DNA from 2 places in the Gordonia sesuvii genome. Region 1 is predicted to be linked to the other one. Evidence: predicted binding sites of a transcription regulator. Region 1 holds the regulator's gene; the other holds the start of a gene.

Region 1 (3,662 bases):
AAACGGTTCACCGACGCCGCGGCGACCGTGGCCGCACGCCTGCGGGAGCGGGCATCTCATGCATCCGGCGCTGCGGCCGAAGTCCTGTCGGCGACTGCCGGTCTGGCCGAGGACCGTGGCTGGGTGGGTGCGGCATCAGGCCTGATCGCCAAGGGGAGCACGGCACCGGCGGCCGCGGTACTGGCCACCGAGCAGTTCGCGGCGATGTTCACCAAGCTCGGAGGTCTGATGGCCGAGCGGGTCACCGATCTCAACGACGTCCGCGACCGGGTCGTCGCCGAACTGCTGGGCGTCCCCGAGCCCGGCGTCCCCGAACCCGACGAGCCGTCGGTCCTGCTCGCCGACGACCTCGCGCCGGCCGACACCGCGGGACTGGACCCGGCAAAGATCACCGCGCTCGTCACCCGGCTGGGCGGGCCCACCAGTCACACGGCGATCATCGCCCGCCAGCTCGGCATCCCTTGTGTGGTGGCGGTGTCGGGCCTGGCCGATGTCCCTGCCGGAACCCCCGTGCTCGTGGACGGGACGGCCGGGACCCTCGAGGTCGAGCCGGATGCCGCCGAGGCGACCGCGCAGGTCGAGGAGAGTCGGCGGATGGCGGCACTCGTCGCGAGTTGGTCCGGGCCCGGGCAGACCGCGGACGGACGGCATGTCAGCGTGCTCGCCAATGTCGCCGACGGAACGTCGGCGCGCACGGCGATGAAGTATCCGGTCGAGGGCGTCGGTCTGTTCCGGACAGAGCTGGCCTTCCTGGATCGCTCGGATGCGCCGTCGGTGGAGGAGCAGACCGGTCTCTACCGTGAGGTTCTCGAGGCGTTTCCCGGGCAGAAGGTCGTCATCCGCACGCTCGACGCCGGCTCCGACAAACCGCTGAAGTTCGTCACGCAACTCGATGAGGCCAACCCGGCGCTCGGCGTCCGCGGTAATCGGATCGCCGGTGAGCATCCGGACATCCGGACGGCCCAGCTGGATGCGATCGCCGCGGCCGCGCAGGGCCGCGAGCCCATTCCGTGGGTCATGGCGCCGATGATCGCCTCCGCCGCGGAGGCCGCCGAGTTCGCCGCGCCCGTCCGGGAGCGCGGCCTGGTCGCCGGGGTGATGGTGGAGGTGCCCGCTGCGGCGATCCTCGCCGAAGCCATTCTCGCGGAAGTGGATTTCGTCTCGATCGGGACCAACGACCTCACGCAGTACACGATGGCGGCGGATCGCATGTCGGCGGAACTCGCGGCGCTGACCGACCCGTGGCAGCCGGCGGTTCTCGCGCTCATCGCGCGGGTGGCCCGAGCGGGCCAGGAGGTCGACAAGCCGGTCGGTGTGTGCGGCGAGGCGGCCGCCGATCCGCTACTCGCTTGTGTCCTCGTCGGACTCGGTGTGACGTCGCTGTCGTCGGCGCCCGCAGCGGCGGCGGCAGTCGGCGCACGATTGGCGCAGACCACCACGGACCAGTGCCGGGCCGCCGCCGACGCGGCGCTGGCCACATCGGACCCGGCGGCCGCGCGGGCGGCAGCGACCGCGGCCCTGGAGAGCTGACCGCCCGGAGCGACCTCAGACGCGGCGCATCACGGTGACGACCTTGCCGAGGATCGCGGCATCGTCGCCGGGGATGGGTTCGAAGAGTTCGTTGTGCGGCATGAGCCAGACGTGACCGTCCTTGCGCTTGAACGTCTTCACCGTCGCCTCGCCGTCGATCATCGCGGCGACGATGTCGCCGTTGTCGGCAACGCTCTGCTGTCGGACGACCACCCAGTCCCCGTCGCAGATCGCCGCGTCGATCATCGACTCGCCGACGACGCGTAGCAGGAACAGCGATCCCTCACCGACCAGTTCGCGGGGGAGGGGGAACACGTCTTCGACGGCCTCTTCGGCGAGGATGGGTCCGCCGGCCGCGATCCGTCCCAGCACCGGGACGAACGTCGGAGTGGGCAGATCATCGTTCTCGGCCGCAGCAGACGAGCCGCCCGGCGGGACGTGCTGGTCGCCGTCCTGGATGTTGACCGCGCGGGGGCGATTGGCATCGCGCTTGAGCAGACCCTTGCGTTCGAGGGTGCGCAGCTGGTGTGCGACCGACGACGTCGACGTGAGACCGACGGCGTCCCCGATCTCGCGGATGCTCGGCGGATAGCCGCGCTCGCGGACCGACGCCCGGATGTACTCCAGGACCCCACGCTGACGCGGGGTGAGGCTCGCTTCCGCGGCCGCGGGGTCGGCAACCGGGTCGGAATCCGACGTTCCGGTTGCCGTGTCGGGTCGATCGATCCCGCGGGCGGCGCCGCGCCGTCCTCCGGATCTGTTTCCACCGGCCCTGTCAGTCATCTGCGTAGTCCTTTCTGTCGAGTGCCCGGCGGTGCCGGGCACTGCGGTTCCGGACGCTTCGGGGCGAACTCCTCGATGCCACCGTTCGATGCCCCCGTTCGATGCCACTGTTCGATTGCACTGTTCGATCCCGCTGATCGAGACCCGGTTGCCGTTCTGTGTCCCGCTGTTTTCTGTGTGCTGCTGTCTTGTTCCTGTCGCCGACAGTAATCGAACATTCGACCTTGTTCAAACATGTGTTCGACGTGTGTCGAGACTTTGTCGGAGTGGCGTGTTAGGTTTCGAACATGCGTTCCATCGAACACGTGATCGATCACGATGTCGATCCCGGTGAGCCGGTGGGGCCCGATCCGTATCCGCACTCGATCAGGAGGACACGTTCGATGAGCACCGCGACGATCAGCACCCCGACCATCAGCACGACAGAACTGATTCAGTCCGCCCGGCCGTCCGGTCGGCAGTCCGTCGGGAACCCGCACCGTGCGGGCCGGGTCGGGGCGCCGGTGACCCGACCACCGCGTGGCGGTGCTCACGCGCCGGTTCGTCCGGCCGATCGGCGACCCGTCGGTCAGTCGGCGCGTCCAGGGGCGTATGTCTCCGGTACCCGTTGTGACGCACCGGTGGTCGACCGGAACGTCATCGCGCGCCGACGTGCCACCGCCGCCTCCGTCCTCGTCGGTGCCGCGCTCGCGCTGGTGGTGTGGGTCGTTGCGATCGTCGGGTCCGACTACGCGGCCTCGGTCGAGCCGGCCCCGGTGGGTACCGAGGTCGTGCATGTCCGGCAAGGCGATTCGCTGAGTTCGATCGCGGACCGGGTCGCCCCGGGTGTGCCGCGGGATGCGGTCATCGCGCAGATCGTCGAGCGCAACGATCTGCCGGGTTCGGGCCTGCGTGTGGGTCAGGCGTTGATCGCCCCCGCGTACCGCTGAGACCCGGACGGTATCCTCGATGGCACAGGGTCCGGCCGGGAACCGGCACGGCGCGGCGGGTGTCCGGTGCGCCGGTGTGTCCCGAGATGTGCGTGAGGACGACATGCGCTGCCCGTTTTGCAGGTACGAAGACACCAAGGTCATCGACTCGCGTGTCGCCGACGAGGGGCAGGCGATCCGACGGCGCCGGTCGTGCGCGAGCTGTGGTCGCCGATTCTCGACGGTCGAGAGCGCGGTGCTGTCGGTGGTGAAGCGCAACGGCGTCACCGAGCCGTTCAGTCGCGAGAAGGTGATGCGCGGTGTCCGACGTGCCTGTCAGGGCCGAGACGTCGCCGAGGATGCGCTCGCACAGCTAGCGCAGCAGGTCGAGGACGCGGTCCGGGCATCGGGATCTGCCGAGATCCCCAGCAACGAGGTGGG
Region 2 (3,662 bases), on a different contig from region 1:
ACGGTGTCTCCGGCGGGCGCGGCGCTTCACTGATCGACCCTCCGCGCAGGTAGTGCTCGAAGAGTTCGCCGACCTCGTGGATGCGGTTCACCCGCGGCGGTGGTGGCGGACCACTCACCGGATTCAGTGACCACCCCGCGCGACCCGCGTCCGGACCTTCCCGGATGATGCGTGTCGTCCATTGCCCGGGCTTGGGCCCGACCATGCGGTTGTGTCGAGGGCACGCCGGCGCGGTCTCGTCGATGTTGGTGCGACCGCCCTTTGCCCAGTCCTTCTCCGCATGGTGGATCTCCGCATGCGCGATCGGTTGCGAACAACCGGGCGTGGAACACCCACTGCCGCCGGGCTGCGCGAAGAGCGCCAGCCGCTGCGCACGACTGGCGAGTCGCTTGGAAGTTCCCAGGTAAAGCGGTTGTGCCGTATGGTCTTTGAAGACCGCCAGATGCCACTGCGCCTCGGCGGCGATCTCGAGCACGTCCTTGATCGGCAGGTGCGAACCCGTCGCGGTGGTGCCGACGCCCGCGCGCTTGCGGAGCTCGGACTCGTCGATCTTCACCACCAGGTGCGGCGGCAGACCGCGGTGGCTCTTGCCGAGTGCGCCGCCGTCGAGGACCGCCTTCAACATCGCCTCGAACGCGTCGTGGCGGCATTGCGCGGGCGTTCGCCTGTCGCGCTTCGCAGCTTCCTTCAGTTTCTCGATGTCGGCGTCGGATTCGACTCCGCTGGGCGAGTTCTCGTCGTCGGGGTTGTTCATGCCCGGTGCGGCCCACGCCGCGAACAGCACTTCGAGCATCGCTCGGGCCTTGGGGCTGAGGACGGCATCGAGTTCACTCATCGACTGCGAGTCCTGATTGCCGAGGCTCATCTGTCGGCGTTTCTTGCGGTCGGCGTCGTCGACGAGTGACCCGTCGGGGTCGATGCGCTCGAGGAGGTGGACGCCCGCGGCAGTGAGTTGTTTCGGGGTGAGCGTGCGCGCGAAGTCGGCCATCAACGCCTCGGCCGCATCCTGGACGTCGGCGGGGACGGATGACGGGATCTTGCGGATCGTCTCGATGACGACGTCGACATGCGCCGGGGCGGCATCACCATCGGCGATCGCATCGGCGAGATGCGCATAACGCGGTTCCATGAGTTCGCCTTGCAGCGAATACATCTCGGCCACGAAGCGCATGTGTGTCATGCGGCGACGCGCATCGGGTATCCGCAGCCGATGCAACATCAGATCGAGCAGTCCGCGATACCCGAGCTCGCCGACCAGGCCACGATCCGACACGTCCAGAACGCGGCGATGTCCGATGCCGCTCATCCTCCGGTAGGCGCGCTCGTGTTCTTCGGCGACCTTCATGATGGCGTCGGCAGACGTCGGTGTGGTGTCGACTGCACGGATCTGATCGAGGACGGCATGCAGCTGCTGATACAGCGCTTCCACCTCGGTGACGTGCTCTTCACTCACCTGGGCATTGTCCGACATCCTGCTGCACCCCCCGATTGCAGTCCGAACGTATGTTCGAGAGTAACCCATGTCCGGAATGTCCGCAAGGGGCAATTCTCGGGAGTGCGAAATGTCCGCCGGAAAACCCCTTGCGTCGAGGAACGCGGAGGTACTAGCGTCGCTCACGCGCTGACAACTGGTCAGCAGACGACCCTTGGAGTGATGAGCCGATGACCGTGCCGACGAGCACCGCTGTGCGCGGTGCACGGTCCATCCTCATTCACCGGGCCTCGATCTGATCCATTCACGGATCCGAGGCCCATCACAACAAGGGTCTCTACATTGTCTTCTGAACATTCTTTGACGCTCGCCGACTACGGCTGGGACGAGCAGCGCGACAACGACTTCGCGGAACACGCAGCACAGGGCCTCGTCCCCGGGCGGGTCGTCCGGGCCGAACGAGGCCAGTGCGACGTCGTCACCGCAGCTGGCCTCATCCGGGCCACCGTGCCGCCCGATTCGACCGGAGATCAGCACGTGCTGTGCACAGGCGACTGGGCGGCACTGCAACCGCCCACCGCGCAGTCCGCGGCGACCATCACGGCAATCCTCGATCGACGAAGCGCCGTCACCCGCGCCCGGGTGTCGGGCACCTCCGTCGGGCAGTTGCTGGCCGCCAACGTCGACATCGTGGCGATCGTCGTCTCCCTCGCCGACCCGCTCAAACAATCTCGCATCGAACGGCTTCTCGCCCTCGCGTGGGAGAGCGGCGGCATGCCGCTGGTGATCCTGACCAAGGCAGACCAGTGTCCCGATGCCCATCAGAAGGCGACCGAGGTCGCCGACATCGCGCCGGGCGTCAACGTGCTGGTCACCAGCGCCACGACGGGCGAGGGCATCGACGATGTCCGGGCCGCGATCACGGGCACCGTCGTCCTGCTCGGCCGGTCGGGTGCGGGGAAGTCCAGTCTCGGCAATTGCCTGCTCGGCTCGGATCTGTTGGCGATCAACACTGTTCGCGACACGGACGGCAAGGGTCGCCACACCACCGCGTGGCGCGAGCTGGTGCCGCTACCGGGCGGTGGCGTCCTGCTGGATACTCCCGGGTTGCGTGGCGTGGGACTGCACGATGTCGACGACGGTCTCGATCAGACCTTCGCCGAGATCACCGATCTGGCAGAGCACTGCCGCTTCACCGACTGCGCGCACCAGACCGAACCGGGCTGTGCCGTGCTGGCCGCGATCGAGGACGGCGACCTGCCTCGTCGACGGCTCGACAGTTATCACCGGCTGCAGCGGGAGAACGCCCATGCGGCGGCCCGCACCGACGCCCGACTGCGTGCCGAGGCGAAGCGGTCGGCGAAGGAGATGGGTCGACTGCGTAAGTCGATCAATCGGTCCCATCCGCGCAAGATGTGACGCCGACGCTGATCAATCCTCGATCAACGTCGGATCGGTACTGAGTTCCACGGTCGCCCACAGCTGGTAGTCGGACGATTCCAGCCGGTCGACGACGAAGCGCCGGACCCGGTCCTCGTCCTCCACCCGCCAAACACCGGGTTGCACAAGGAAGTCGACTTCCACGTACAGGCGCCGGCCGAGGCGGGTGGCGCGCACGATCGGGTCCGGCAGGTCGTATTCGGATGCGGCCGCGGCGGCTGCCGCTTCGATGGTCGCGCGGAGTTCGGCGGGAGGGGCCGCCTCCATCAGCTCGCGCAGCCCCTGTCGCAGCAGGGAGATGGCCATGGGCGCGATCGCTGCGGACGCGATCAGGACGAGGACCGGATCGACGTAGGCAGCTGCCGATTCGGCCTCGGAGCGGCGCATGACGACGGCGACGACACCGCCGACAGCCACCATGAGACTCAACAGTGCGCCGGCCCGCCAGCTCACCAGTTCGGCCTGCGCCAGCTGCGATTCACGTGCCGGGCGGGGCCGCGGAGGAAGATCATCACCACCAACGACAACGCCGCCGACACGATTCCGTAGGCGACCACACTGCCGGCGGACGCGCCAGACCCTCCGTTGACGATCACGGCTACGGCGTCGGACGCGCCGTACACAAGCGTCGCCAGCAATGCTGCACCCTGCAGGCACACCGCGAGCGGGGTGGCGCCGTGCCGGCCGAACGGGTAATCGGGTGTCGGGCGCGTCTCCGCGGTGCGCGCGGCCACGAGGGACACCGCCACCAGCACGATCCCGGCGAGCATGTACAGCCCGTCGAACAGGA

The links. The regulator LexA, encoded in region 1, represses DNA repair genes until DNA is damaged. The targets are predictions, from matches to a motif close to CGAACANNTGTTCG.
Region 2: the regulator LexA is predicted to act here: its motif matches at 1,497-1,510, upstream of VZC37_RS13575 (HNH endonuclease signature motif containing protein).

What each region holds. Positions count from the first base shown of each region.
Region 1 covers NZ_JAZDUF010000002.1:595,153-598,814, reverse strand. The annotation lists gene ptsP (phosphoenolpyruvate--protein phosphotransferase) at 1-1,530, shown strand, start outside; gene lexA (transcriptional repressor LexA) at 1,546-2,313, opposite strand; gene VZC37_RS09435 (LysM peptidoglycan-binding domain-containing protein) at 2,601-3,242, shown strand; gene nrdR (transcriptional regulator NrdR) at 3,346-3,662, shown strand, end outside.
Region 2 covers NZ_JAZDUF010000003.1:605,001-608,662, reverse strand. The annotation lists gene VZC37_RS13575 (HNH endonuclease signature motif containing protein) at 1-1,453, opposite strand, end outside; gene rsgA (ribosome small subunit-dependent GTPase A) at 1,775-2,851, shown strand; gene VZC37_RS13565 (hypothetical protein) at 2,864-3,325, opposite strand; gene VZC37_RS13560 (cation efflux transmembrane domain-containing protein) at 3,322-3,662, opposite strand, start outside.